Regions from separate parts of the Shewanella sp. SM29 genome, predicted to be linked through region 1. Evidence: predicted binding sites of a transcription regulator. Region 1 holds the regulator's gene; each other region holds the start of a gene.

Region 1 (7,766 bases):
ATAACGCTTGGTAAAATGCTGTAGCTCCCTGCCAATCATGGCTTGCAAGTTCAACCCAACATGCATGTCCTTGTGCGTACTGAGTCATTTTCATTATCGGCTCCTTTGTTTTAACAATCATTCGAGTTAAGCCTGAGTTTGTATTTCTGTCCAGTATTCAGGTTAAAAAGATCTGTAAGACAAAACTCAACCGCTAAAGACAAAAAAGCCCTCACATGGAGGGCTTAAATCATCACAACAAATTAGGAATATTGCGGCAGTAAATTTGCCATCGCGAGCAGATGACATGCACCCGTGACTATGCCAAATAACACCACAAGAATAATCAGCGGTGTACCGCCTATCACTCTAAAACCTGTGCTATCGGGGAACAACTGCCGCGATTTATAGGCCATCAGCGCCGGGACGATTACCGCCCACACTGTCGCCGCTAATGCCGCAAAGCCAATCGCTACTAAGAAGCCATCGGGAAACAGTAATCCTAAAATCGTTGGCGGCACAAAGGTCACTAACGCGGTTTTCATTCGGCCAGAGCGTGAATCATCAAAACCAAATAAATCGGCAAGATAATCGAACAGACCTAAGGTCACCCCTAAGAAAGATGAAGCCACGGCTAAGTTAGCAAACAGGGTCAACATACTGTTTAACCAGCTACTCGCCATCACCTCAGACAAAGCGCCCACCAACACTCCCATATTGCCACCTTGAGCAATAATGTCGATAAACTGGCTGCGGGGAATATTACCCATAGTCGCCACTAACCAACAGGCATAAATCACCAGCGCGATAAAGGTGCCGACGAAAATCGCCTTGATAATGGTGGAAGAATCTTTGCCGTAATACTTCACTAAGCTGGGGACGTTACCATGGTAACCAAAGCTAGCGAGACCAAAGGGCAGCGCCGCCCACAGATAAGGTGAAAAGCTGTTATTACCATCGGGTTCGAGCAACTTAGTCACATCAATTTCGATCAATAAATTTCCGATCGCGAGGAAGAAGGTAATGATCATACCGCCGAGCATAATCGTGGTAATCCGATCCACGGCTTTAGTACTGATCAACACTATGCTCGCCAATACTATGGCGAACACTAGCCCTGCCACGCTTTGCGGTAACTCAATTCCCATGCCCTGCAAGCTGTGATTCACAATCGAACCACCGCCGCTGATATAGGCATAAGTCAAAATATACAACACGAAAGCGATAGAAACGCCGTTCACTATCCGCCAAAACTGCCCAAGAGTTTGCTTGCTTAAGGTATCGAAGCTAGCACCAGGTTCGAAATGTAAATTGGTTTCGAGCAACAATAAGCCCGACATCAACATGCAAAACCAAATACCCAATAACATTAAAATCGAATAGCCAAACCACATACCTGCACCGACCACGGGCAGAGAAAACATCCCAGCACCTACGGTCGTGCCAGCAATAATCATGGCACCACCAAGCAAGGACTTACCTGCGGGCTTATGCTTAGCCGCATTCATATGATTTGCCATTAAACTGTGTGCTCCGCGGTGACACTCGCCACTATCGTTTGTCTCACTGACGGACGTAATAAGCTATTGGCCTGATCTCGTATGCGATTGATATTGGACTTATCTTCACTATCCGCCAGATATCCCAATTCTTTGAGCTTCACGCTCAAAGTACCGTAGAGTTTTTTATCGTAGAACTCAGGCGCGGTAATACCATGTAAAGCCCCTAAACGCTGGGCGAGTAAATGGCTCTCAGACTCAAGTTCTGAGCGCTCCATCTTAGGTCTGTTCGCTAACAGATTGAAAATAATAGCGTAGCGTTGCAGAGTCTCACTCACTGAACTGGCTAACAACAATAATTGGCTTGAGTGCTCAGGCACGACAGCTAAAGTATCAGTCTCAACCACTAAACCTTGCCCAATCAGGAAATCCAACACTTGCTCAACATAGGCTGGTAAGTCTTTAATTCCCATGAAGAGTTCGGCTTTCAGCAGTGGATAAAAATCGGCAACGATTGAAACGACTTGCTGGCGCAGGATCTGTTCATTATGGGTTAAACAACTCGCAATTAATGACGGTACGATAAATAAGTGAATGATATTGTTACGATAGTAAGTCATAGACACTGCCTGACTCGCTTCGATAGACACTATTTCCCCTAAAGGATCGGCACTAACAACAAACTTGTTCAGCTCTAAACCTTGCTGCACTAAATGCTTACCATCACCTTCGGCAACAGATGTATAAGAAGTGTAAGGCACTTTTTTGAGTAGGGTCAGATACAAATCAAGCTGACGCTCCAGCAGACTACGTTCTAAGGCGTTTTGATCTGTCGCCAGCAAAACTAAGCTAGTCAAAGTCACCGAACTCGCGGCTGCGGCATCATTGATACGCGTCATCACCCGATTAGCCAGCACGTTTACCGCTGGCGTTAACCAACTTGGTTTCTGTTCGGGATCATCGGCCAACTCAGCACGCCAGTTTGGCGCACGCTCATTTAAGAAATTTTGCAGGGTAATAGGCTCGCCAAAATTCACGTAACCTTGGCCAAAATTACCTAATTTGCGAATGGCACCGAACACCTGCCACACAGATTCTTTTTTCTTTTTCTTACCGCTTAACTCTTTATGGTAAGTCGCCACTTCCATCACATGGTCATAGCCTAAATACACAGGCACAAGTGTGACAGGACGTTCAATACCGCGCAGTACGCTGTTCATCGTCATGGCGATCATGCCAGTTTTCGGCGCCAACAGACGGCCAGTACGTGAACGGCCACCTTCGGAGAAGTATTCCACCGAATAACCTTTAGCAAACAGCTGGTCTAAATACTCACGAAATACTGCGGTGTACAGCTTGTTGCCATTAAAACTACGGCGGATAAAGAAGGCACCACCGCGACGGAACATAGGTCCCGCGGGCCAAAAATTGAGGTTAATGCCGGCAGCAATGTGCGGCGGAACCATGCCTTGATAATACAAAATATACGATAACAGCAGGTAATCCATGTGGCTGCGATGGCAAGGCACATAAACAATTTCGTGGCCATCGTGGTGCAGCTGGCGAACTTGCTCGGCGCCTTTAATGTTGATCCCGCTGTAAAGCTTGTTCCACAGCCAAGTTAAGAAACGCTCGGCAATACGCACTAAACTGTCTGAGTAATCAGCAGCGATTTCATCGAGATACTCAATGGCCGTCTCGCGCGCTTGGGTCTCAGAAATCTTTTTACTGGCGGCTTCTTCTTGAATCGCTTTGCGCAGCGACTCAGATTTGAGTAACGAATGAAACAGTGCTTGGCGGTTTGGCAGCACAGGCCCTGTCATTACCTTACGTTGACGACGGAAATGCACGCGTGCAACCCGTGCTAACTTATGGGCAATCCCCATGTCGGTGCCATGTTCGTCAGCCATGTAACGCAGGGATACGGCATTCGAAAACTGCACGAAGTTATGTCGACCTAAGAACAGAATCATCAAGCACTTGCGTAGCCAAGTCGGGTTTTCCCGCTCAAATACGGCCGCCTTCATAGTGTCGTCTTCTTTCCCTGGCGTGCGACCCCAATACAAACTCACGGGCACCAGTTGAATATCCAATTCAGGACGTTCCTTATGCACGGCTAACAAACGCATAAAGCATTCGAGGAAAGGCTCATTACCAGCACGTTCGCCAAACAGTGGCTTACGCCCTTGAAGACAGACAACCCGAGGCGCAGTCACACCATTAGCCACTAGAGGCTCATAAGGGCTTGGTAAACCTAACTTAGCCGTTATTTCGCTCAAAGCAGCTATGTCACTAAGGGATTCTGTTTTCATCACATAAACAAGGGGTCTGGAAGCATCCAGATTCAGATCGGCAAAGGGATCCTGAGGCACCACAATAGTGTGCACTAAGTGTTTTTGGATCCAACGTAATGATTTCAACCAAAGAGAGTCGTGTTTAGGCATTATTCTTATGCAATTAAGTGCGTTTACTAGCCCGATAGAATACCAGACTATGGGCAATATTCGCTAATTCTCTCCAAAATAGCTAAAAAGTGGTTAATACTTGCGCTGCAAATAATACTGTATATACTAACAGTAACTGTATAGAAAAACAGGAAACACCATGAGACCTTTGACGCCACGCCAAGCTGAAATTTTAGAGCTAATTAAACGAAATATTGCCGATACTGGCATGCCACCCACTCGGGCAGAAATCGCAACCCGTTTAGGTTTTAAGAGCGCCAATGCGGCTGAAGAACATCTTAAAGCGTTGGCAAAAAAGGGCTGCATTGAGATCATGCCAGGCACATCTCGAGGCATTCGTCTACCTGCGGAAATCGAAGATTTGACTGAAACAGGTTTACCGCTCATCGGCCAAGTGGCCGCGGGTGAACCTATCCTCGCCCAAGAACATGTTGAACAGTACTACCAAGTCGACCCAAGCATGTTTCATCCCGCCGCCGATTTTTTACTGCGAGTAAAGGGCGACAGCATGAAAAATATCGGTATTCTCGAAGGTGATTTGCTGGCAGTTCATAAAGTAGAACAAGCTAGAAATGGTCAAGTGGTTGTCGCTAGAGTCGATGACGATGTCACTGTTAAACGTTTCGAAAAAAAAGGTAATGTAGTCTATCTACATGCCGAAAATGAAGATTACTCCCCGATTAAAGTGGATTTAGGCTTCCAAAGTTTAACAATTGAAGGACTCGCCGTCGGTGTGATCCGTAATGGAGATTGGCTATGAATAAACTACTTGGCAATGCCCCCCGCCATCCGGGCCTGTGGCTCGATGAAGTCCGTGATGCTGACTATGACTGGCACCATGCGCCCATCGCCTGCATGCCAACTAAGACTCAAGGTCGCCAAGAATTAATTCATCTGAGTGCACAACTCGCTCAGTTAAGCCAACAGGGCCGTTGGTTAGTGCTCATCAACCCTCCAAGTATTGGCTACAAGCAAATGCTCGCCAGCGCAGGTGTGCGTATGGATAGAGTTTTGCTGGTACATGCTAAAGATGAAGTCGAAACCCTGTGGGCGATGGAGAAAGCCCTGACAAGTGGTACGTCCAGTGCAGTCATTACTTGGACTCAATCATTGGATGCGCGGGATAATCGACGCCTACAAATCGTGGCTAAAAGTGCCCGAGCTATGGGCATAGTGCTTGAAGACGTAAACAGTCACTTACATGCCGACGTACGCATTGAGCAAGGCAATCTCTTCGGTCAGCAATCTTTTTTTAGCTCTGTACACTAAATATTCATTTAATTTTTTACCTTGAAAGCCGCCTCACCTATGAATGTGAGGCTTTTTTTTGGCAATTTTTCAGATAATTAGATAAATAAGTGATCTTGATCAATATTTAAACAGCAAGTATGGTTGGTTAAGTCGGTGATGATATATCACCTTCCGTGGTCAATAAGTCGGTGATGATATATCACCTTCCGTGGTCAATGAATCGAGTATTTATCGAACTCGAAGCGCCACTAAAAATAGAGAACAGATTTATTTCAGCAGTATGTGCCAGCGTGGCTAATTACCAGCAGTAACAATACTTGATTAAAAGTAACAGCCGCCAACGCACGTTGAAGTCAAAAAAGCTTTTTTGGGAACTGAAGAGTTTGCATAGAGTTGAGACTTACTGTGTTGCTCTTCTTTGTAGTTGCTATTCGCAATTGGCAGAGGAGAAGTCTTGTGAAGCAATTGTTGTATTGTTTACTCGTGGTGCTTTTCGCACCACCGTTGACCGCCGCGGACATGCGGTTCAACATGACCCCTGGCGTGACCGAGATCAGTGGCAAGGTTTATCACTTGCACATGACCATTTTGTATATCTGCTGCGCAATAGGCCTAGTGGTCTTTGGCGTCATGATTTACGCCATGATCAACCACAGAAAATCCAAAGGCGCTGTCGCGTCCCACTTTCACGAAAGCACTAAAGTTGAAATCGCTTGGACGATTCTGCCATTTATCATTTTGATCTTAATGGCGATTCCAGCGACAAAAACTTTAATCGCAATGGAAGATCCCAGCAACGCCGATCTCACCGTAAAAGTTACGGGGTCCCAATGGAAATGGCATTACAGCTATTTCGATCAAGATATTGATTTTTATAGCATACTGACAACACCCAGAGCACAAATCGAAGGCACCGAAACCAAGGGTGAAAACTATCTATTGGAAGTCGATAAACCGCTCGTTCTACCAATAAACCGCAAAATCCGCTTTCTGATGACTTCAGAGGATGTCATCCATTCTTGGTGGGTACCCGCCTTTGCCATTAAGAAAGATGCCAATCCAGGATTTATCAATGAGGCCTGGACTCGCATCGACAAACCCGGCATTTACCGTGGTCAATGCGCCGAGCTCTGCGGTAAAGACCATGGTTTTATGCCTATCGTAGTACAAGCGTTACCCGAAGCCGAGTTTGAGGCTTGGGTCACAGAGCAGAAACAAGCCGCAGGTGCTGCGGCTGAAGCCGCTCAAGCCGCTTTATCACAAACCCTAAGTAAAGAAGAGTTGATGACTCAAGGTGAACAAGTTTACCTCGGGCACTGCGCAGCCTGCCACCAGCCCAATGGCGAAGGGTTGCAAGGCGTATTTCCGCACCTTAAAGGTAGCCCGATTGCAACGGGACCGCTCAGCGGCCACCTTGAAATTGTGCTCAACGGTAAAACGGGTACAGCCATGCAAGCGTTTAGTAAGCAATTGACTGCACAAGAAATCGCGGCAGTGACTACCTACGAGCGTAATGCTTGGGGCAATAATACTGGCGATGCAGTGCAAGCCAAAGACGTCAACGAGTACATGAACGGCAATTCTGCACAAACATCCGCCGCGGTACCAAGCAGTACAACTCCGACACCCGCACCTGCAGACGTCTCAGCTGCAATCGATCCCGCAAGCCTCCCCACACTCAGCCATGACGCCCTCATGGCCGAAGGTCAAACTGTCTACGCGACCTTCTGTGCTGCCTGCCATCAAGTGACAGGTGCAGGAATACCACCCGCCTTCCCCGCGCTAGTGGGTAGTGCTATCGCCATTGGACCAGTCGCCAATCACATCGATATTGTGATGCACGGCAAAACGGGCACGGCTATGCAGGCATTTGGCAAACAGCTTAGCCCACAGCAACTTGCAGCAGTCATTACCTATGAACGCAATGCTTGGGGTAACAATACCGGCGATACAGTGCAACCTGCTGATATCGCAAGTCATGGACAGTAGGGGATAATGATGAGCACTACGACTCAAGATCAAACCGCAGCCCATGATGACCATCATCATGGTGCGCCAAAGGGCATCATGCGCTGGCTGCTAACCACCAACCATAAAGACATAGGTACTTTGTATTTATGGTTCAGCTTTATTATGTTCTTAACCGGTGGCGCTATGGCCATGGTGATCCGCGCTGAACTCTTTCAACCTGGATTACAATTGGTCGAGCCCAACTTTTTCAACCAAATGACAACTGTTCATGGGCTGATCATGGTATTCGGTGCGGTAATGCCAGCCTTTACAGGGCTCGCTAACTGGCTGATCCCTATGATGATAGGAGCGCCCGATATGGCGCTGCCACGGATGAATAACTGGAGTTTTTGGATACTCCCCTTCGCCTTCACTATCCTTCTCAGTTCGCTATTTATGGAAGGTGGCGGACCTAACTTTGGTTGGACCTTCTACGCACCACTATCAACAACTTATAGCCCAGATAGCACGGCGCTCTTTGTATTTTCTATTCACATCATGGGGATAAGTTCGATCATGGGCGCAATCAACGTGATTGTGACCATAGTGAATTTACGCGCGC
Region 2 (7,766 bases), on a different contig from region 1:
TAACATGGCCAACAACACCACAGATAACGGCAAGCTGCTGTATACCAGCGCTATGGTCTTGAAAGCGCAGGAAGATAAAACCTATGCCGGCGCACTGATCGCTTCACTTTCTAACCCTTGGGGCGATACGGTTTCGGCAGCCGTGCCGAGCACTGGCTATAAAGCAGTATGGCCGCGTGACTTTTACCAATGCGCCATGGCATTCCTCGCCATGGGTGACACACAAACGCCCAAGGTGGCCTTCGAATACCTGAAAAAAGTGCAAGTGACCGAAAAGACGCCCGGCTATACGGGTACGCCCGGTTGGTTCCTGCAAAAAACCCATGTGGATGGCCAAATTGAATGGGTCGGCGTGCAGCTCGATCAAACCGCCATGCCGATCATGCTCGGCTGGAAACTCTGGCAAGCGGGCGTACTCACCCCTGATGAGATCAGTCACTGGTATCAAGAGATGCTCAAAGGTGCAGCGGACTTTTTGATCAGCGGCGGTGACGTCAATCTGGATTGGAATCACACCCAAATCACCCCACCTAAAACTCAGCAAGAACGTTGGGAAGAACAAGCGGGTTACTCCCCCTCAACAACGGCTGCCGTGATCGCCGGTCTTGTTGCCGCGAGTGAAATTGCCAAAGAAGCTAAAGATATTACTTCAAGCGCCCGTTATCTTACCGCCGCCAAAGACTTAAGTCATAGTTTAGAAAAACACTTAGTCACCACCCAAGGGCTATTGAAAAACAGCGCAGATGTCAGCGCGCCTTACTATTTACGTTTAAGCCCGAATGGCGAGCCAAACACTAGCGATACACTGGCGGCAAATAACGGTAAGCAAGGTTTAGATCAACGTCAGATCCTCGATGGCGGATTTTTAGAACTAGTGCGTTATGGCGTGCGCGGTGCAACTGACAAGCTCATCAATCAAAGCCTTCAACTGATTGATAATACAGAGCTTGAGCACAACCTACGCATAAAATACGTGTTTACCGCCAAAGATGGCAGCACTATCCCAGGCTTTAGACGTTATGGTAACGACGGCTACGGTGAGGATACGGTTTCTGGCAAAAACTACGCAGAATCCGGCAGCAACAGCGCCGATCAACGCGGCCGAATCTGGCCCTTCTTCACCGGCGAGCGCGGTCATTTTGAATTAGCACTCGCCCAAGCAAAAGGCGAGCTAACAGGCAATAACGCGCAGCAAACCAAGCAGCAGTTAATCAACACCTATGTGCAAGGCATGGAAACCTTTGCGAATGCGGGCATGATGTTACCCGAGCAAGCGTGGGACGGTGTCGGCGATGCCACCCGCTATCATTACCAACTCGGACAAGGCACCAACTCTGCCACACCGCTCGCCTGGACCCATGCAGAATACATCAAACTGGTGCGCTCAATGACCGATGGCCAAGTCTGGGATTATTACCCTATCGTCCCAGCGGCATTGAAATGACAAGTTGAAATAGCCAATTAAAATAGCGCATTAGCTTAAGACACTTTGATAAATTGCAGGCTAGAACAACATCCTAGATATTGTTCTAGCTTTTTTATAGACGGTTTTATGATGCCTGATTTAGCTCCCGCTTTTCATAGGCTTATGCTGCGGGTAATCTTGCGGCGTGCAACCAAATTGCATTTTAAAAGCGGCACTGAAACTGCTGACACTCAAATAACCTAAACTATGTGCCACCATAGTCGTGCTCTCCCCTTGGCTTAAGCTCTCAAGCGAATTTAACAAACGAAATCTTTGTCGCCATTGTCGATAAGTAAGCCCAGTTTCAGCTTTGAATAGTCGCTCAATCGTTCTCACACTCGCGCCGCCCATTTCGGCTAACTCGGTCAGTGAGTAACTCACTTTTGGACGTCGGATCAGCGTTTGGATCAAGCGGCTGAGTCTTGGATCTGAGCCTGCGGGTAAATGGGCATCCAGACTGTCCAGAGTTTGGAGCTCATCGATGGCAACCAAACCCAGCCGATGCAGTTGTCCACTGTCCATAAGATGTGAACTTTCACAAAGTTTAAGCACTAATTCGCGCATCAACGCTGTCATAGTCACCATCACCACTTGCGTATCCTGTGGCCTAACGCCATAGCTAGGGTCAATATAAATATTGCGAGTATGTGCGTGGGTTTCACTGTTCACTTGATGGGGCAAATTGCAAGGGATCCAAACGGCATGGGTTGAGGGTACCACCCAGACGGCATTTTCACTGCGAACACGTAACAAACCTTTGGCGGCCCAAAGTAGCTGACCCCGCGGGTGCGAGTGAGGCTCGATACCCGCTTCCGCCGCCATATTGCGAGTATGGGTCAGTACGGGCCGATTGGCATCTATGATAAACGCCGCATCACTGGGTGTTAACAATGTCGCTTTAGGAACATATTTTGACATATTACCCTCTTAAAACGCCAAACTAAGTCAGCTATCTTAGTAGGCATCTTTTACGTATTCAACCCAATAGGTCAGTAAACATGAAACGTTTTATTGGCGTTAAACAGCTAGCGTTTTTCAGTGCACTGTTGATCGCTACTTTACTTGCGCTTTTTCCGCTAAGTCAGCATCCCGCGGTGTTTTCCTACAGCGCAGGCGTAGTGTTAGTGACCTTGATGTTTTGGAGCACAGGTTTCTTCCCGCCCTTTATGGCGGGGTTAATCTTTTTTGCCCTTGCCACCATTTTTAAACTCATTGAGCCGAGTATACTTTTCTCCGGATTCGGCTCAACTGCGGTGTGGTTAATCATTTCGGGGTTTGTGATCGGCAGTGCCATCACTCAGTCTGGTTTAAGTCGCAGAATGGCCAGTTTGATTGCCCCCATACTGACCTCAAGTTATCCACGCTTAATTGCGGGTTTGGTCTTTAGTGCCGTGCTGCTTGGCTTTGTGATGCCCTCATCCGTTGGCCGTGCTGTGGTCATGGTGCCAATTGGTATGGCGTTAGCTGAGCAAGTCGGTTTTGCTCGTGGTAGCCATGGACGGATAGGCATTGCGACCGCCTTGGCACTGGCGTGCAACATGCCCAGTTTTGCCGTGTTGCCCGCGAATATTCCCAACATGATATTGGCAGGTTCCAGTGAGAATCTATTCAATATCCATTTTGGTTATACTGAGTATCTCTTATTGCATTTTCCAATCCTTGGCTTACTCAAATCAATATTGATTGTGGCGCTAGTCGTTTTCCTATTTCCTGCAAAAATTGATAACAACCAGCCTGAACGCGTTATTGAAAAAGAAGCTTATAACCTTGGTATGCAAAAGAAAGTTGCACTGTTACTGGCTATTACTTTGCTCTTTTGGGTGACTGACTCGCTGCACGGCATTAATCCCGCTTGGGTAGGATTAACAACGGCTATCTTGTTATTGCTCCCCAAATGGGGAGTGCTTGAGCCTAAGAGTTTTAATAGTTCAGTGGATTTGTCGACCGTCATTTTTGTCGCGGCGGCCTTAGGTCTGGGAGCATTGGTCAATCATTCCGGGCTCGGCACTGCGCTAGGTCAACTGTTCAGTGAATGGTTACCCTTGCAGCAAGGGGCATCGTTCCTGAATTTTATGTCGTTATCGTTAATCGCGACGCTAACGGGATTAGTGGCAACGGTTCCAGGCGTGCCGACTGTGTTATCCCCCATGGCGGCAGACTTTGCCAATGCAACTGGCTTCTCCACCCCTGCGGTATTAATGACGCAGGTGATCGGGTTTTCAACCGTGATTTTTCCTTATCAGGTGGCTCCTTTGATTTTGGCGATGCAATTATCCCAAGAGCCATTAACTAAACTACTTCGCATCACCTTACCGCTGGTGGCAATAACCATAATTGCGCTCATGCCACTGGATTATTTATGGTGGCTATGGCTAGGTTGGATTAACTAAATTGCGTTAACTAAAGCGGGTTAACTAAAGTGCGTTAACTGAATTAAATGGACGAAACGCTCACCCTTGGCGATATTCAAGCAGTCAAGGGTGCTTTAGAGCAGCCATCATCAATTGCTCAGCACTCGACAGCGCTTGGGTCGATAACACAACTCTCCCCACATAAATTCTTTCGATAAGCTTCATAGTTAGACTACACTGTTTATATGTACAGTATATTGTGATTTATTATTATGATGATCCTAGGCCGCTTCGCCAAACATACCCAATATCGGCTCTCGCTATTTAGCTCCTTGATTGCCGCAGGATTTCCGTCACCGGCCCAAGACTATGTAGAACAAACATTAGATCTCAATGAGTTATGCATCAAACATCCTGCCGCCACGTTTTTTGTCAAAGTCCAAGGGGATTCGATGATCGAAGCGGGGATTTTCTCCGGTGATATTTTGGTGGTAGATCGCTCACTACAGCCAGCCCACGGTGATACCGTTGTCGCAGCGGTGAACGGTGAGTTTACCGTAAAGCAATTACAGCTACGCCCTGTGGTGCAATTGCTACCACGTAATACCTTATTCTCCCCGATCGCCATCAATGATGAGTCTGAGTTAAACATCTTTGGGGTAGTGACCAACGTGGTGAAAAAGCTCAAATGACGCCCTCACTATTCGCCCTCGTCGATTGCAATAATTTTTATGCCTCCTGTGAGCGGATGTTTAGGCCGGATTTGGTTGGCAAGCCGATTGTGGTGTTATCCAACAATGATGGCTGCGTCGTCGCCCGCTCCGTAGAAGCCAAACAACTTGGCATCAAGATGGCGGTGCCTGTATATCAAATAGCAAACCAACTCCGCCAGCATCAGGTTGCGGTATTCTCCTCCAACTATGCACTCTATGCCGACATGTCAAACAGAGTGATGACCACCTTAGAGCAAATGGTGCCGAAAGTAGAAGTGTATAGTATTGATGAAGCGTTTTTAGATCTATCACGCATCGATAAATGCACCGATATTCATCAGCTTGCATTAGATATTTATCAGCGAATACCGCAATGGACAGGGATCAGTGTTTGCGTTGGCATTGGGCCGACAAAGACCCTCGCCAAACTGGCAAACTATGCTGCTAAGCGTTATCCAGCAACCCGGGGCGTGGTTGATTTGCGCGACCGTGAACGCCAACGACGACTCATGGCGCTTATCCCTGTCGAAGAAGTCTGGGGAATAGGCCGTAGGCTTACAAAACGCTTGAACATCATGGGTATAAATACCGCGTTGCAATTGGCGGATGCGCATCCAAAGCTTATCCGCGACACCTTTTCTGTCACCGTTGAGCGCACGGTACGCGAACTTAACGGCATTACCTGTGATGACATACAAGAGGTCGCCGCCACTAAGCAACAAATTATCAGCTCCCGCTCCTTTGGCAGTCGTATTGATAACTTGGAAACGATGCAACAGGCAATCAATGAATACACTTTTAGGGCCTGTGAAAAACTGCGCTCCGAGCGCCAGTACGCTAAAGCGATGTCAGTATTTGTCCGTACTAGCCCTTTTAGCGATGCAAGTCCCCAGTACAGCAAATCGCTGTCGGGCAGTTTAGTTCGCCCCAGCAATGATACGCGGGATTTTGTCACCCTTGGCCAAAGCCTACTGCAACGCATTTGGCGTGAAGGTCATGCCTATGCAAAGGCTGGTGTCATGTTAGGGGATTTTTTTGGTGCAGGCGTGTTTCAACTCGGATTATTCGATGACGTCACGCCTAGGCCTAAAAGCAAGGAGCTAATGCAGTTACTCGATAAAGTGAACCACAGCGGCCGCGGAAAAATTTGGTTTGCAGGACAAGGTATTGACCCAACTTGGGGGATAAAACGTGAACAGCTCTCCCCGCGCTACACCACCCAATGGGCACAACTGCCCATAGTGACATAATCAGCAAATCCAGAGGCTAAATGACCATCTGCGAATCGCATTAATACTCTAGGCATTGGTTATTCAGTGAAGCTCACTCCACTCCTGACGACATTAATCAGAATAGGCTTATCGGCCTAAACCCATCTCACTAAGACTGTGCCAGCAAAACTCATCTCGCTTGGTAAAATACTTTTAAAAACCAATGTTTAACATTAAAAATGATAAGACAATGAACGCAGTAGAAATATGACTAAAGCAATAACGCAGACTTGCAAGCCTTCGCGATCTTAAAAAGATAAGCAAGGGCAAGCATGAGCTTGCCCTAAACATAGATGCGGCTTTCAACATTATTCTGTTTTAAATCTCAACTAACACTAGAATGCATCCAACACTATAATCCAACGATTGCAAAACCGACTTAACACTAAAATCCATCGGCGTTAGCGCTAAAATGGTATCAACATCCATCATGCTTTGCCTATTATCTCAGCCTTAACACTCTTCATCACTCAGGTCTTCAAAGTACCAGTAACCGAGGTTCACCCACTCAGTCAGCTGCGTAAGCAAATCGGCATCGGCTAACCAGGGGGCTAAGGCGGTTTTATCTAACTGATTGCTATCACACAGGAGTGGGATCAGCGCAGCCAATTCAGCTGAAAGCTGATACTTATCACCATTAATATAGACAACGCCTTGTCCCACATTGATATCAAAATACAAACAACGCAGTCCGCCGAGGCGAATAAGCGGCTGCTCATCGAGCCAAGCGAGCACTTCGTCTTGCGTGATGTCCAACGGCTCATCGGGTAAATCGAGGGCGCATTTAGATTGAGTTAAATAGCGGCCCGAAAACTCGCTCACCAGTTCATCGGTTAACATATTAGTCAGTTGCGTACGTAACCGCGCTAAATCACGATTATCGACACAACCACTGCGCGTTGTCAGCTCGCGGTCTGGATCTTCAATCTGCTGTGTGCCTAAATCTTGCTCAGACAGATGATCGGCCAAAGCACTTACCATATCTTTGGCGGAAGCTGTACGATAACCTACTGAAAAACTTAAAGACTGTTCTAAGGTTATGCCGTCATGGGGGAATCCAGGGGGAATATAAAGGATGTCGCCGGGCAACAACTCAGTATCGATAATCGGTTCAAAGGCTTCTGTGTGCAGCAAAGCGGGATGGGCGGCAAACTCTTTATGCGGCCCCAGATCGCCCACGCGCCAACGGCGACGTCCCGAACCTTGGCAAATAAACACATCATACAGATCGATATGCGGCCCCACTCCACCGCCAGGAGTGGCAAAACTCACCATCACATCATCTAAACGCCAGCGCGGAATAAAATCAAAACATTGGATCAGGGCTTCTGCATCGGGCACCCAGTTGTTCAAGGCTTGCACGATCAAAGTCCAATCCCGTTCACCGAGATGATCGTAGGAATCAAAAGGGCCAAATTCAGCCTGCCATTGCCCCGCCTGTTGGTACACTCGCCGAGATTCCACCAGCTCATCCATGGCTAAGCCGGCTAACTCTTCGGGCGAGATTAAATCTTGAAAATGTTTGAATCCTTGGCGGATAACCAAAGGTTTTTTCTGCCAATATTCTGCTAAAAATTGCGCGGGTGTTAAGCCATTAATATCGAGTTGCATGGGTCGCTCACAAACCAAACTGTTATTCATAGAGGTAAATGCTAACAGGAAGCGAAACCAAGAAAGCTCGACCGGATCAACAAAGCATTAAGTCTTTTATCAGCGTCAATGTGATAGTGAATTTACTAACGTATTGAATTACAATCGGCTTATCTAAAAGCGTTGCACTGTCAAAGACGGCAATGCTGACACATCATTTATAGAGTCCATGTAAGATCTATGCCTACATCTGCAGCTAACACTTTGGTCGTGCTCGACTTTGAAACCACAGGGCTATCGCCTAATCAAGGGGACCGCGCGATTGAAATCGGAGCTGTGCTGATTGAAAACGGCGTGATCACCCAAAGATTTTCAG
Region 3 (7,766 bases), on a different contig from region 1:
AACTGAAACAGGTTCTGACCGGACCTATAGTCAACAACAACCCGATTGCTTTACAAGTACTTGGTGTATGTAGTGCATTAGCGGTAACGAGTAAGCTCGAAACTGCACTGGTAATGGCGTTGGCGTTAACTGCGGTAACTGCGTTTTCGAACCTGTTTATCTCAATGATCCGTAATCATATTCCAAGCAGTGTGCGTATTATCGTACAGATGACCATTATTGCCTCTTTGGTAATCGTGGTTGACCAATTGCTGCAGGCTTATGCTTATCAGATCTCTAAGCAGCTGTCGGTATTCGTCGGTCTGATTATTACGAACTGTATCGTAATGGGTCGTGCCGAAGCCTACGCGATGAAAACACCGCCAATGATGAGCTTTATGGATGGTATCGGTAACGGTTTAGGTTACGGTGCGATTCTGTTAGCTGTTGGCTTCGTACGTGAACTGTTTGGTAACGGTTCTCTGTTCGGTGTTGAAATCCTGCACAAGATCTCTGATGGCGGCTGGTACCAACCAAACGGTCTGCTACTACTGCCTCCGAGTGCGTTCTTCCTGATCGGTGTTTTGATTTGGATTATTCGTACCTATAAGCCAGAGCAAGTTGAAGCAAAAGGGTAAGTGCGATGGAACATTATATTAGCCTGTTAATTCGCTCTGTTTTCATTGAAAACATGGCACTGGCCTTCTTCCTAGGTATGTGTACTTTCTTGGCTGTGTCTAAGAAAGTCACTACAGCCATGGGCCTAGGGATTGCGGTAGTTGTAGTGTTAACTATCTCTGTCCCTGCAAACCAAGTTATCTATCAAGGGCTGCTAGCTCCTGGTGCACTTGCTTGGGCTGGCGCACCTGAAGCTGACTTAAGCTTCTTGAAATTCATTACCTTTATCGGTGTGATTGCGGCTTTGGTTCAAATTCTGGAAATGGCACTGGACAAGTACTTTCCACCTTTGTACAACGCATTAGGTATTTTCTTACCTTTGATCACAGTGAACTGCGCGATTTTCGGTGCGGTATCATTCATGGTTGAGCGTGACTACAAGCTAGGCGAGAGTGTGGTGTTTGGTTTCGGCTCAGGAGTGGGTTGGGCATTAGCTATCGTATTGATGGCCGGTATCCGTGAGAAGCTGAAGTATGCCGACGTGCCTAACGGCCTACGTGGTTTAGGGATTACCTTTATCACCGCTGGTTTGATGGCCTTAGGTTTCATGTCGTTTTCAGGTGTGTCTCTGTAAGAGACACATAACGGCTTCTTGAATTGGACCTTCTAAGGATAAGTTAATGGATATTCTTGGTATTTTTAAATCTACTCCGCTCGAGGTTTACCTCGGTGTGAGCATGTTTACTGCTATCGTCCTCATCTTGGTATTAGTGATTTTATTCGCTAAGTCTAAGTTAGTGGCTAGTGGTGACATCACGATCGGCATTAATGACGATCCTGAAAAAGCGATTACAACCGGTGCGGGCGGTAAGTTGTTAGGCGTTTTGGCTAACAGCGGTATCTTCGTATCGAGTGCGTGTGGTGGCGGTGGCTCATGTGGCCAATGTCGCGTGGTGATTAAGTCTGGCGGCGGCGATATTCTGCCAACGGAACTTGACCACATCAGCAAAGGTGATGCCCGTAAAGGTTGTCGTCTTTCTTGTCAGGTTAACGTTAAGAACGATATGGAAATCGAGCTTGACGAAGAAATCTTCGGTATCAAGAAATGGGAATGTGAAGTTATCTCTAACGATAACAAAGCCACTTTCATTAAAGAACTGAAGCTGCAAATTCCTGATGGCGAGTCTGTACCATTCCGTGCTGGCGGTTATATTCAAATCGAAGCACCTGCTCATCATATTAAATATGCAGATTTTGATGTACCTGCACAATACCGTGGCGACTGGGAACACTTCGGTTTCTTCAATCTTGAATCTAAGGTTGATGAAGAAACTATCCGTGCATACTCAATGGCTAACTACCCAGAAGAGTTCGGTATTATTATGCTGAACGTGCGTATTGCTACGCCTCCACCACGTAACTTGACTCTGCCTTGCGGTAAGATGTCATCTTACATTTGGAGCTTAAAAGCTGGCGATAAAGTGACAATTTCTGGCCCATTCGGTGAATTCTTCGCGAAAGATACCGATGCAGAAATGGTGTTTATCGGCGGTGGTGCGGGTATGGCGCCAATGCGTTCACATATCTTCGACCAACTGAAGCGTCTTCAGTCTAAACGTAAGATGAGCTTCTGGTACGGTGCACGTTCTAAGCGTGAAATGTTCTACGTAGAAGATTTCGACGGCCTAGCGGCTGAGAATGATAACTTCGTATGGCATGTGGCACTTTCAGATCCTCAACCAGAGGACAACTGGGATGGTTACACAGGTTTTATTCATAACGTATTGTATGAAAACTATCTGAAAAACCATGATGCTCCAGAAGATTGTGAGTTCTACATGTGTGGACCTCCAATGATGAACGCCGCCGTCATTGGTATGTTGAAAAATCTTGGTGTCGAAGACGAAAACATCCTGTTGGATGACTTCGGCGGCTAATGTTCATTAGTCCTAGATAGAAAAGTTGCAGATGTTGAGGTTAACCTTTCATCTGCAACTTTTGCATTTAAGGGCCCAAATAAGAGTAGTAGGTCACTATGTTTCAGACCTTAAAGATCAATACCTCAGCGTTAAAGTATTCATTTAACTGGCTAGTCCTCGTGGGACTGGCCTTTTTTGTTTCAGCCTGTTCTAAGCAAAACGAAGTCATTTCGTTGGCCGGCAGCACTATGGGCACGACTTATCACATTAAAGTCGTTCCGAATGAGCAGATGCCGACGGCGCAGTTACTTCAAGCGGAGATTGATTTAGCCCTTGAGCTAGTCAATGACCAGATGTCGACCTATCGGCCTAATTCAGAATTATCCCGTTTCAACCAATTGCCATTGGAGCAAAGTGTTGAAGTCTCACCGGATACCATAAAAGTGGTGCAAGAGGGAATACGTTTATATCAAGTGACGGATAAGGCACTTGATATTACCTTAGGTCCTTTAGTTAATCTGTGGGGTTTTGGACCTGATAAGCGTCCAACGAAAGTTCCGACACAGGCTGATATTGATGCGGCTAAAGCCAAAACAGGGATTAGTGAACTTTCCATTGAAGGCAACCGTCTAAGTAAGCACAACACCTATTTATATGTAGATTTATCATCAATCGCGAAGGGATTTGGGGTTGATAAGATCGCTTCCATTCTTGATAAATACCACGCGACAGGGTATTTAGTTGAAATCGGTGGCGAACTGAGTATCAAAGGTGCCAAAGGTGATGGAAGCTCTTGGCGTGTTGCTATAGAGCAACCGACCAATGATGGCTCTGAAGCCGTACAGCAGGTTATTGCACCTGGTACTATGGCGATGGCGACCTCTGGCGACTATCGTAATTATTATGAAGAAGACGGCCAACGTTTTACGCATATAATCGATCCGCGTACTGGTTTGCCGATAAATCATAAGTTAGCATCCGTGACTGTATTGCATCAAAATTGTATGACGGCCGACGGTTTTGCGACGGCCATGATGGTTTTGGGCACAGAAGCATCATTGGAGCTTGCCAAGAAGGAACACTTGGCGATAATGCTAATCGAAAAGCAAGGCGACGGATTTAAGGTCTATTACAGCGACGCCTTCAAGCCTTTCCTTATTTAGTTTTTGGAGTAAACCATGACCTCTTTTATCGCGGCATTTGTGATCTTGTTAGTCTTCTTTTTGCTCATGTCGATTGGTTATCTCATCAAGCGCAAAGCCGTTGAAGGAAGTTGTGGCGGTTTAGGTGTTCTAGGGATTGAAAAAGCGTGTGATTGTGATGACCCTTGTGACAAACGTAAACGTCGTATGGCCGCTGAAGAAGCACGTCGTGAGAAGTTAACGAAAGACCGCATTATCTAAATAGTCTTGATTCGATCATAGCCTCCGATTTAGGGGGCTATTTTTTGCCTCGTATTTTCTTACACGGGTTAATCATTTGAGATTTATCCTTGGGATTAGAGTGGGATAGCAAGTTAATCTAAGCAGGAATGAGAATGCTTTTCATCATTAAGTGAGTGAAATATAAAGATAATTTGAGTTGGTCGATAAATTGTACTAGGCTAGAAGCTTGATTTAGATCAATCTTTTCACGCTTACCAAGGATAGTAACTTATGAAAGGTCATCCTAAAGTGGTTGGGCAACTGAATCGGGTGCTTACCTGTGAGTTGACCGCCATCAATCAATATTTCCTCCATGCCCGCATGTTTAAACATTGGGGCTTAGAGAAGTTAAACCACGTCGAATACAAAAAATCCATCCAAGATATGAAGCATGCCGATAAGCTCATCGAGCGAGTGCTGTTTTTGGAAGGTCTGCCTAATCTGCAACAACTCGAAAAACTTCGCATTGGTGAACATAGCCAAGAGATGCTCGATTGCGATCTGGCCATGGTGCAAGAGCAGCTTACATTGCTGCGTGATGCGATCAGCTTGTGTGAAGCTGAACAGGACTATGTGAGCCGCGATCTGCTGGAAGATATTCTCGAAGACGAAGAAGAGCACTTAGATTGGCTTGAGTCGCAGCAAGAGCTCATTACGCTAACCGGTATTCAAAATTATCTACAATCGCAAATTAGCGACCAATAGGAGCAAAATATGAAAGGCGATAAAGACGTCCTCGATGCGTTAAATCGACTCCTAACGGGAGAACTCTCGGCAATGGATCAGTATTTTGTCCATGCCCATATGTACGAAGATTGGGGCCTGAAAGAACTCTATGAGCGTATCGCCCATGAGTCAGATGATGAGAAAGCCCATGCAGCCAAATTAGTGCAGCGCATTTTATTCCTCGAAGGTACACCCAATGTTGCCGCCCGTGAGGCATTGAACATAGGTAAAGATGTAGAAGAAATGCTACGTAATGATCTCGCCTATGAATACAAGGTCGCGGACGATTTGCGCAAAGTGATTGCACTGTGTGAGCAGAAGCAAGATTACCAGACCCGCGAAATCCTTGAAGTATTACTCGACGATACAGAGTCTGACCATATGTATTGGCTCGAAAAACAACTTGGGCTTATTGACCGTGTTGGATTGCAAAACTACCTGCAAACTAAGATGTGAGCCTTAGATTGTTAGGTTGAGTAAATACCTAGGTCACTGAGTGTAATGGCCTAGGAAACTCAGTTATTAAGCATGTCTGTTGTTCCTCACACTTGTCTTGTTCTCTTTTCCAGCGCTAGGCCACATCTTATTGGCCCAAATCTATCAGGAATACTTGATTACTGTTTTTATATACAGTATTTTGGCGTTGGAGGAATTCAACGTGCGAAAAATTATTCATATCGATATGGACTGCTATTTTGCTGCAGTGGAAATGCGCGACTTTCCTGAGTACCGTGGCAAGCCTTTAGCCGTAGGCGGCAGTAGCGACCGTCGCGGTGTTATCAGTACTTGTAGTTACGAGGCACGTAAATTCGGTGTACGTTCAGCAATGGCAACGGCTTATGCCTTTAAGTTGTGCCCTGAGCTGATTTTAGTACCAGGCCGGATGCAGGTTTACAAAGAAGTGTCGCTACAAATTCGTGAAATATTTTCCAGATATACCCAATTAATTGAGCCGCTTTCCTTAGATGAAGCTTATTTGGATGTGAGTGAGTGCCAACAATATAAGGGCTCTGCGACCTTGATTGCGCAGGCCATTCGTCGCGATATCTTAGCCGAAACGGGTTTAACCGCATCGGCGGGTATCGCGCCAGTAAAATTTTTAGCTAAGGTCGCCTCGGATCTGAACAAGCCAAACGGCCAATATGTCATTACGCCAGAGACGCTTTCTGAGTTTGTTAAGACCTTAACGCTGCGTAAAATTCCCGGTGTTGGTAAAGTCACCGCCGAAAAGCTCTCTTCGCTCGGGCTCAATACCTGTGGTGATGTGCAAGCTTATTCTAAACCTGAGCTCTTAGCGCGATTCGGTAAGTTTGGTGGCGTGTTGATTGAGCGTTCCCAAGGCATAGATGAACGGGGGATTTCTGCCGACAGAGAGCGCAAATCAGTGGGTGTTGAAACCACATTAGCGAAGGATATTTATAGTTTAGAGCAGTGCCAGCAGGTGATGCCGAGTTTGATCCAAGAACTGTCCTTGCGTTTAAGTCGCAGTGCTAAGGAACGCAAAATACATAAACAGGTGGTCAAACTTAAGTTTAACGATTTCAAGCAGACTACAATTGAGCACCGGAGCGATGAAGTCTCAATTGTAATGTTCTATGAGCTACTCGCACAGGCTATGGAAAGGCAAGAAGGCCGTGGCATTCGTCTATTGGGTATTTCGGTCGGCCTCGCCGATTCTACTCTTGTCGTCGCCACAAGCTTAAACGGCCAGACTCAGTTGGATTTAGCACTCTAGCCGTTTATTGAGTCGATAAGCCGCAGACTCATGCCTGCATTGGCTCAATAAGCCTCGGGTGGATTCGCCAACATAAAATCAATTAACAGTCTGACTCGTAAGGGCAGGTTGTCTCGATCGCGATACATTAAGTAGGCGGTACGCGGAATACCTTGCCACTCGGGCAGTATTTGAATGAGTTTGCCACTTCGTATCTGTTCACTCGCCATGCTGATGGGTATGAGTCCAATCCCAAGCCCCGCCACCACGGCCTGACAGGCAATCGCCATATCATCGACGGCTAATTTGATATTCCCCCTTGGTTCAAACTCGACATTTTGCCCTGTGCTATTGTGCTGTAAACGCCACGTTTTTGTGGGCTTGGCGATGATAACCGGATGCTGATCCAGCTCTTCAATGGATTGCAGCGCATGCCACTGCGTTGCCGATGTGCTGGTGCAAAGTACAAAGCTAATCGTGGTAAGTGGCCTTGCAATCCAATCGGGATCTTTAGGTTCGCCCACTCGAAAGGCGATATCGATGGCGTTTTCACTGACATCGATATTCATGTTCGACAGACTTAAATCGATATCAATATTGGGATAATGCCGTTGGAAGGCGTTGAGTGATTCACCCAGCCAGCGATAGGTTGTATTGATGGGCGCCGAGATCCGCAATTTGCCAACCGCTTGATGTTTATCCGCATGCAACTCACCAGATACCTGGTTTAACTCGATAAATAGCGGGCCGCAGCGTTCGAGATACCGCTGACCTGTGGCGGTAAGATTGACTCTATGGGCGTCTCTGTGCAGTAAACGCAGGCCTAAGGATTGTTCTAACAGATTGATTCGACGGCTTAAGGTTGAAGGTGGAATGCCTAAGTGCTGCGCCGCGAGCTTAAAACTCCCTTGCTGTGCCACTACCCAAAATAAGCGCATATCGTCTAAGGAATAATTAAGTTTCATATTTGGAATTTAAGCTCTCAATCTTGTTGGTTTTAATAATATATGAAACTTATAAACTAAGCTCAATCCCAATTACCTCCCTAGAGTCCGATATGAAATCCCATACACCTTACATGACATTCGTTTGTCTACTGATTTGCGTTTTTAGCTGGGGCAGTGTGTTTCCGATTGCTAAGCGAGTGCTGGAGGAGATGTCAGGAGAATCCCTCGTCTTTTGGCGTTTTACTATTGCGGCTGTGACTCTAGCGTTATATATCGTTTTTACTCGTCAGGCTTGGCCCAAATTGAGTTTGGTGCAATATATTGTCATAGCGTTAGTGGGTGTGATTGGTGTGGGCGGCTTAAATCTGGCGTTATTTAATGGCCTGCAGCATACCTCTGCTGCCAATGGTGCCTTGATTATGGCGCTCAGCCCGCTAGT
Region 4 (7,766 bases), on a different contig from region 1:
GAGTGTAAAGTCTGCTCTAGCAGGAAACAGCGGTATCGCCTTAGGTAACGTTATTGGCTCTAACATTGCTAACATAGGTTTGATTTTAGCCATCACCGCACTTATCCGCCCTATTCAAGTGCAATCTCAAGTCGTAAAGCGTGATATCCCTTTGATGATATTGGCTTCTATGTTGTTCTGGGCACTCTTGTTAGATGGCGAGCTCAGCCTAATTGACGGTGTGATATTGCTGTCACTACTGTTCGGTTATTTAGCCTTTAGTTACATCAGCTCGAAAAATGGTAATGAAGAGGAAGAGATTGAAGCAGGTCCAAATAATCCGCTACTTTCAGCCCTATTTATCTTAGTCGGTATTGGTATGTTAGTCGGTGGCGGTATTTTGTTTGTCAACGGCGCAGTAGATTTAGCCAAGACCTTCGGTATCAGTGAAGTCATTATCGGCTTAACGATCGTGGCGATTGGTACCAGTATGCCAGAGTTAGTAACTTCTGTTCTCGCGGCACTGAAAGGTCAGAGTGACATAGCCATAGGTAACGTTGTCGGTTCTAACATATTCAATATTTTGGGTATTTTAGGTATTACTGCAATAGTACAGCCAGTATCATCACTTGGCTTCCAACCCTTTGATTTCATCGTGATGTTGGCATTTGCCATCATGATTTTACCTTTCGCTTGGACAGGATTTCGTATTGGCCGCCGCGAAGGTTCAGTATTACTACTGTGCTACTTAGGTTACTTGGGCTACCTAATAAACCAAGCGAGCACTCAAGCTGTGGTATAACACTTAGCTGCTCATTTACGATAAAAAAACACCGGAGCCTCTCCGGTGTTTTGCTCTCTAGGTATTGCAGTCCTTTATTCATCACGCACCTTCTTTAAAGCACACCTCATAAAAAATATAAGCACACAACTCAACTGATGACATTTGTCATGCCAAAGCCATGACCTTTGTGTCTGCACTTCTTCTATCGAATTTCTGATAATGAGCCCGTACCCAAACATTGGGAAACTCACTCAATAAGGAAATACCATGAAAACATTACTCCTCGCCTCCAGCTTTTTGCTTATCAGTACTCACTCGTTTGCAGCAACACCATCAAACACTAACATCACCAATGTAGACGCGGCCTCGAATGCGATGAATCTAACGCAATTACAACAACTGAGCGGTAGCACTCAAGATTATGATAAAGCCTATGCGAACTATCGCTTAGCCATCAGTGCCAATGTAATGGGGCAGAAAACGCTCGCTAGCAGCGCACTGACTACAGCGCAAACCACATTAGAAGCACTCGAAACCAGCCAAGCGAATGCAGAATCCCTCGCGCTGTTATCGTCGGTTTATGGCATGCAAATCGCCTTAGACAATAGCAAAGGTGCAACGCTCAGTATGAAATCCGCCAAGGCGATTACCAGTGCCGAACAATTAGAACCACAAAATCCACGGGTAGCACTTGTTAAAGCCATCGCAGCCTATAACACGCCAGCCATATTTGGCGGCAGCATGCAAAATGCTAAGACCTTAGCCACTACGGCCATAGAAAGATTCGCCCAGCCTTGCGACAACATTTGCTGGGGTGAAGCCGAAGCCTACACGTGGCGCGGGCTCGCTAAACAGGAATTAGGCGATAGCCAAGGCGCGATTGAAGATTGGCAACAAGCGACCAAAGTACAAGCAGATTATGGTTGGGCAAAATTTTTGCTTCAACAAAATCAGCAATTAAGTGCAAAATAGACAAAGTTGTTAACGGGGATCTATGGCGCTGACGATAGCGCCAATCCCTAAAAAGAATAAATTAAAACAGATGCCATCGGTGGGCATTCAACAACCAACTCAGTGACACAGAGGCATCATGATAAGCACTCCCCTTCAGCTCGAACGAAAACTTGCTTGGGTGTATTTGATAAACTTAGTGTTTTATCTGATCCCACTTGCCATAAATCCCTATCCAAGCTGGAAAATCGCCCTCAGTTTTGCCGTGTTAATCCCTTTTATTGCCAGTTATTTTTGGACCTATAAGTGCAATAGCCGTAGCGCCTATCTGCCCATTCTCATTATGGTGGCAATAGCAATAGCGATCACACCAATCAACCCAGGCTCTATCTCGCTATTTACCTTTGCCGCCTTCTTCATTGGCTTTTTTTATCCTCTCCGGACCTGTCTGTTGGCTATTGCAGCCCTCATCAGCCTGCTGTTTGCCCTCAATGAGATTTACCACTTTAACAGTTACTACTTTCCGCTTTACGGCTCGGGATTAGTGCTCGGCGTGGGCATGTTTGGTGTCGCCGAACGCAGACGTTATCGGCATAAATTGAAAGAACAGCAAAGTGCCCAAGAAATTGCCACCTTGGCCACTATGCTTGAGCGTGAACGTATCGCGCGGGATCTACACGACATTATGGGGCATAGCCTATCTTCCATCGCCCTTAAGGCTGAGCTAGCCGAAAAACTTATCGCAAAACAAGAATATGAACTCGCATCAACCCAACTGATTGAGCTAGGACAAATTGCGAGGGAAAGTTTAAGCCAGATCCGCCACACAGTGTCAGACTACAAACACAAGGGCCTAGAGAGTTGCGTGACGCAGCTTTGTAAATCCTTAAGGGATAAAGGCTTAAGTGTCGAGCTCAGTGGTGAGCTACCCAAGCTAGGTGCAAGCACAGAAAGCCAACTGAGTTTGATCCTCACCGAACTCATTAATAATATTCTTCGCCATAGCGGTGCAAGTGAATGCTCTATCCACTTTTCTAAGCAATCAGACCGCCTGCTGCTCGAAGTCAAAGACAATGCCGCGGCCAAACCTTTTATAGAAGGTAATGGCCTCACTGGTATACGCGAGCGTCTCGACAGTTTAGGCGGCAGCTTGAGCTATAATCTCGAACAGGGATATAGATTTACCGTCAGTTTACCTTTGCAGGGAGCAACACATTAATGAAGATTTTATTGGCGGAAGATCAAGCTATGGTGCGAGGAGCACTCGCCGCACTCCTTACGCTTGCAGGGGGTTTTAGTATCACCCAAGCGAGTGACGGCGACGAAGCTCTAAGCTTACTCAAACAGCAAAGCTTTGATCTCTTGCTAACGGATATCGAAATGCCCGGCCGCACAGGCTTAGAGCTGGCTACATGGTTAAAGGAGCAACATAGCCAAACCAAGATAGTGGTCATTACCACCTTCGGCCGTGCAGGCTATATAAAACGTGCCATCGAAGCGGGTGTGGGCGGCTTTTTGCTTAAAGATGCGCCCTCGGAAACCTTAGTCAACGCGATTCAACAAGTGATGGCGGGAAAACGAGTGATCGATCCTGAACTTGCCATGATGGCGATTGGCGATGTCGACCCGCTCAACGACAAAGAACGCCGCGCTCTTCGCCTCGCTAGCGAAGGCAAATCCACCTCCGACATCGCCGAAACTCTTTTTATCGCCGAAGGGACTGTTCGCAACTACCTCTCAGAAGCCATAGCCAAGCTCAATGCCAGTAATCGAATCGATGCAGCCCGCATTGCCAAGCAAAAAGGCTGGTTGTAATAACACTCACAGTTAACCACGCTTTCAGCCTAACGATATCTTATCAACAATTTTGTGGTCTTAAGGCCACAGAAGGATATTAGCTATGCTTCCAAACAAAATTTGATAACACCCTAATTCCCCTTGAGATTGCCTTACGCTTATTCTCTGTTAATATATGTATAAATTCACAGTGATTGAGTGCTAACGACTTGCAGCAATTGGATCTTGTTCCGATCACCGACCTCAAAGGCGTCGCCAAAAAGGTCGCGGAGAAACTCGCAAAGCTCGGCATCACAACAGTACAAGATCTGCTGTTTCACTTACCCCTGCGCTACGAAGATAGAACCCAAATCTATCCCATTGCCGCCCTCAGCCTAGGCGGTTATGGCACTATAGAAGCTGAAATCCAATCGACACAAATCATCCAAGGCCGCAAGCGCATGCTGGTCTGCAATGTGCGCGACGATACGGGCAGCTTAAGTCTGCGCTTCTTTAACTTTTCCGTTGCTCAGCGTAATGCCATGCAAAATGGTTTGATGATCCGCGCCTATGGTGAAGTGCGCCGTGGTAGTCATCAAGCTGAGATAGTGCATCCAGAATATAAAGTCGTCTATCCCGGTGAAGATGTTCATCTGAGTGATACCCTAACGCCGATTTATCCCACGACTGAGGGCTTAAAACAGGCGAGTTGGCTAAAGCTGACCGAGCAAGCCTTGGTATTGCTAGAAGAGGGTGGCTTAACTGAACTTCTGCCACCACAATTGCAACCTAATAACATCAGCCTTAAACAAGCGCTACAGACGCTACATCGCCCTCCTGCGGGGATCTCTCAGTTCGATTTAGAGCTAGGTCAACACCCAGCCCAGCAACGACTCGTGCAGGAAGAATTACTCGCCCACAATCTCAGCATGTTACGCCTAAGGCAGCGCAGTAATTTAGATGCCGCTGTCACCATGCAGGCCACGGGGCAGTTGCTCAATCCCTTCCTCGCGGCTTTGCCCTTTAAGCCGACTGGCGCCCAGCAAAGAGTCGTGGCTGATATAGGCAAAGATTTAGAAAAACCGCACCCTATGATGCGCTTAGTGCAAGGGGATGTTGGCTCTGGCAAAACCTTAGTCGCGGCGATGGCGGCATTACAAGCGATTGAAAACGGTTATCAAGTTGCCATGATGGCACCGACCGAGTTATTGGCCGAGCAACATGCAACTAACTTTGCCGCTTGGTTTGAGCCACTCGGACTTAAGGTAGGTTGGCTGGCGGGAAAACTTAAAGGCAAGGCCAGAACCCAATCCCTTGCGGATATTGAATCTGGCGCAGCCCAGATGGTGATTGGCACCCATGCCATCTTCCAGCAGCATGTAGTCTTTAGCAAACTCGCGTTAATTATTATCGATGAGCAACACAGATTCGGCGTACACCAACGCTTAGGCCTGCGGGAAAAGGGCGTGAACCAAGGTTTCCACCCGCATCAATTGATCATGACAGCCACACCTATTCCCCGCACGCTGGCGATGACGGCCTATGCAGATCTCGACACGTCCATTATCGATGAACTGCCGCCGGGGCGAACTCCAGTGACCACTGTGGCGATTGCAGATTTACGCCGTAACGAAGTGCTTGAACGGGTCCACAACGCTGTCATCAGCGACCAACGTCAGGCCTATTGGGTATGTACTCTGATTGAAGAATCCGAAGTGCTCGAATGCCAAGCCGCCGAAGACACAGCCGAAGAACTGCGCCTCGCCCTGCCCGAGCTCAATATTGGCCTAGTTCATGGCAGATTGAAGAGCGCCGAGAAACAGCAAATCATGGCCGACTTTAAGGCAGGCATTATTCATCTACTGGTAGCGACAACCGTGATTGAAGTGGGCGTCGACGTGCCTAATGCCAGCCTGATGATCATTGAAAACCCTGAACGTTTAGGTCTAGCACAACTACATCAACTGCGCGGACGAGTCGGTCGAGGCGCCATCGCAAGCCATTGTGTGTTACTCTACAAGGCGCCGTTGAGCCATACCGCCACCCAAAGACTGAGTGTACTCAGACAAAGCAATGATGGTTTCATCATAGCGCAGAAAGATTTAGAAATTCGTGGCCCAGGTGAAGTGCTTGGCACTAAGCAGACGGGACTGGCTGAGCTCAAAATTGCCGATCTGGTGCGCGATCAAGCTTTGATCCCACACATTCAGAAATTAGCGAGCCATGTAATGGCGCAAGCCCCCGAAAAGGTCGATGCAATTATTTTACGTTGGCTCGGGCACAGACAGCACTATGTGCAGGCTTAGGCCGCAAATATTAAAGGGTAAAGAACGAGGCGTAACATCTGCCTTTACTCGAAATAAATTGTTTATGTTCAGCTAAGCGCTATAGACAAGCGCATGGAAACTTGCAAAATGAACCTGCGGCCTTCAAATAGCCCGCTCTTGCACTTTAATGTTAGCTGCATGTATTCACCAAGTTACCTTGACACTCAAGCGAAGGATGTAAAATGCAAGTTAATCAAGATGATAGAATAACACCTCAAGAGACTTCTTCTAGCAGCAATCGCTTTGCGCTTTTTGCGATAGTGCTCGTCGTGCTACTTTCTGCCGGAGGATATTATTACTACAGCGGTGATTCTGACTCACCTAAACTCATCCCTAACGCCCCTATTGTATTGCCTGAAACACCGCCATCTGAACCTATGACGCTCGAAAGTGCGCCAGAGCCTGAAACCACAGAGACGACGCCTGCCGTTACAGAAACGAACACCAATAGCACTGAAACCACTGCAGTGGCAGAGCCTGAAGTTGTCGTAGAACCTGTGCCTGTGCTGGCTGAAAGTGATGCATTTGTGCAACAAAAAGCTCTCGCCATGATCAATAACAATGTGCTGAGTTCTTCGTTAGTGCAGCAAGATCTCGTCCGCCAATTTGTGGTATTCGTGGATAACCTAGCTCAGGGTGAATTAACCCGTAAAGTTAGCCCACTTAAAGGACCAGAGAAGCTGTTCTCAGTCTCAGAAATCACCAACAAAGTGTATTTAAATCCTGAGGGTTTCCACAGATACGATGCCTATGTTGACTCGATTGCCAAAATGGACGAACAGAGCTTAATCACAACTTACAAGCAACTGACGCCGCTCCTAGAGGAAGCTTTTACCGAACTCGGCTACAGCAACGCCAAATTTAACGACAGAATGCTGCAAGCAATTAAAATGTTACTCGCAGCACCTATTATTGAAGATCCGATTGAGCTGAATTCAATTAGCGTTAACTATCAATTCGTTGACCCTAACTTAGAGGCACTACCCAGTGCACAAAAACTGTTGATCCGTATGGGTCCAGAAAATACTCGCAAGTTGAAAGTAGCGCTGCGTAAAATCGAGAATCAATTGTCGCAATAGGTTATCAAGCTCATGCCAAAAGGCGCTCAGTGCGCCTTTTTTCATTTTAACCTGTAAGTTAAAGCATCTGCGAAATCAGATAGCCACTGCGATATTTGTTACTCAATGTCGAATAAGCGCTGCAAATCACAGCACTTGATCCCATTCCGTTAACCCGCACAATGCAAATGGCTTCATAAAAAGAAAGGGCATAGTGTAGAATGACCACGCTGTAGAGGGCATTTCGAGCGTCATTCTTCTAACGCGTATACTCCTCACTATGGTATGGCAATCCATTAATGTTCTAACTTAGTTAGGGATAACTAAGACAGCTTAAATTTAGTGTCGAGGCAAAGTAGTGCAACTAACATTCAGCATTCTCTCTTGGGGCGCTTGGGCCCCCCAATATCAGTACCATCAAAGTTGGCAAACTTGGTGCGAGAGTTCGGCTGAGCTCAATCTCGATACGCCACCACAGTCGGATACCACCGCTCCCGCACTCAAACAAATTCCCGCCATGCAGCGCCGCCGTTTTAGTCGCTTGACTAAGATGATGTTAGAGGTGAGTTTTCAGTGCGAAATGCCTGCAAATTGTCGCTCTATTTTTGCCTCGCGCCATGGAGAGTTACAGCGCACCATTGGCCTGCTCGAAGACATTATCGCCAAACAGCCCTTATCGCCCTTAGGTTTTAGTCAGTCGGTGCACAACACCGCCAGCGGCATTTTTGGCATAGTGGCGGCCAATACCGCGCCTTCAACCTCAGTTGCGGCGGGCACAGAAACCCTGTCCCAAGCTATGGTCGAAGCCTTCGCCCAATTACATCAATCGCCAGAACCATTGTTATTAGTCTTCGGTGATGATCCAGTGCCACCTGTGTACGATGAGTTTAC

What was found. The regulator LexA, encoded in region 1, represses DNA repair genes until DNA is damaged. The targets are predictions, from matches to a motif close to TACTGTATNNNNATACAGTA.
Region 2: the regulator LexA is predicted to act here: its motif matches at 4,052-4,071, upstream of umuD (translesion error-prone DNA polymerase V autoproteolytic subunit).
Region 3: the regulator LexA is predicted to act here: its motif matches at 5,282-5,301, upstream of dinB (DNA polymerase IV).
Region 4: the regulator LexA is predicted to act here: its motif matches at 3,685-3,704, upstream of recG (ATP-dependent DNA helicase RecG).

What each region holds. Positions count from the first base shown of each region.
Region 1 is NZ_JAKKRN010000025.1:27,048-34,813, reverse strand. It holds gene L5L77_RS16160 (VOC family protein) at 1-94, opposite strand, end outside; gene mtr (tryptophan permease) at 243-1,499, opposite strand; gene plsB (glycerol-3-phosphate 1-O-acyltransferase PlsB) at 1,499-3,922, opposite strand; gene lexA (transcriptional repressor LexA) at 4,083-4,703, shown strand; gene L5L77_RS16140 (cell division inhibitor SulA) at 4,700-5,212, shown strand; gene coxB (cytochrome c oxidase subunit II) at 5,651-7,183, shown strand; gene ctaD (cytochrome c oxidase subunit I) at 7,193-7,766, shown strand, end outside.
Region 2 is NZ_JAKKRN010000019.1:82,917-90,682, reverse strand. It holds gene L5L77_RS14275 (glycoside hydrolase family 15 protein) at 1-1,444, shown strand, start outside; gene L5L77_RS14270 (AraC family transcriptional regulator) at 1,565-2,383, opposite strand; gene L5L77_RS14265 (SLC13 family permease) at 2,464-3,855, shown strand; gene umuD (translesion error-prone DNA polymerase V autoproteolytic subunit) at 4,089-4,508, shown strand; gene umuC (translesion error-prone DNA polymerase V subunit UmuC) at 4,505-5,779, shown strand; gene L5L77_RS14250 (cupin domain-containing protein) at 6,254-7,411, opposite strand; gene L5L77_RS14245 (PolC-type DNA polymerase III) at 7,631-7,766, shown strand, end outside.
Region 3 is NZ_JAKKRN010000010.1:61,449-69,214, forward strand. It holds gene L5L77_RS08935 (NADH:ubiquinone reductase (Na(+)-transporting) subunit D) at 1-617, shown strand, start outside; gene nqrE (NADH:ubiquinone reductase (Na(+)-transporting) subunit E) at 623-1,231, shown strand; gene nqrF (NADH:ubiquinone reductase (Na(+)-transporting) subunit F) at 1,278-2,534, shown strand; gene L5L77_RS08950 (FAD:protein FMN transferase) at 2,633-3,679, shown strand; gene nqrM ((Na+)-NQR maturation NqrM) at 3,695-3,919, shown strand; gene bfr (bacterioferritin) at 4,172-4,645, shown strand; gene bfr (bacterioferritin) at 4,655-5,122, shown strand; gene dinB (DNA polymerase IV) at 5,325-6,401, shown strand; gene L5L77_RS08975 (LysR family transcriptional regulator) at 6,446-7,345, opposite strand; gene L5L77_RS08980 (DMT family transporter) at 7,438-7,766, shown strand, end outside.
Region 4 is NZ_JAKKRN010000017.1:39,157-46,922, reverse strand. It holds gene L5L77_RS13180 (calcium/sodium antiporter) at 1-781, shown strand, start outside; gene L5L77_RS13175 (hypothetical protein) at 1,031-1,735, shown strand; gene L5L77_RS13170 (sensor histidine kinase) at 1,854-2,933, shown strand; gene L5L77_RS13165 (DNA-binding response regulator) at 2,933-3,529, shown strand; gene recG (ATP-dependent DNA helicase RecG) at 3,721-5,796, shown strand; gene L5L77_RS13155 (DUF3014 domain-containing protein) at 6,000-6,896, shown strand; gene L5L77_RS13150 (beta-ketoacyl synthase chain length factor) at 7,234-7,766, shown strand, end outside.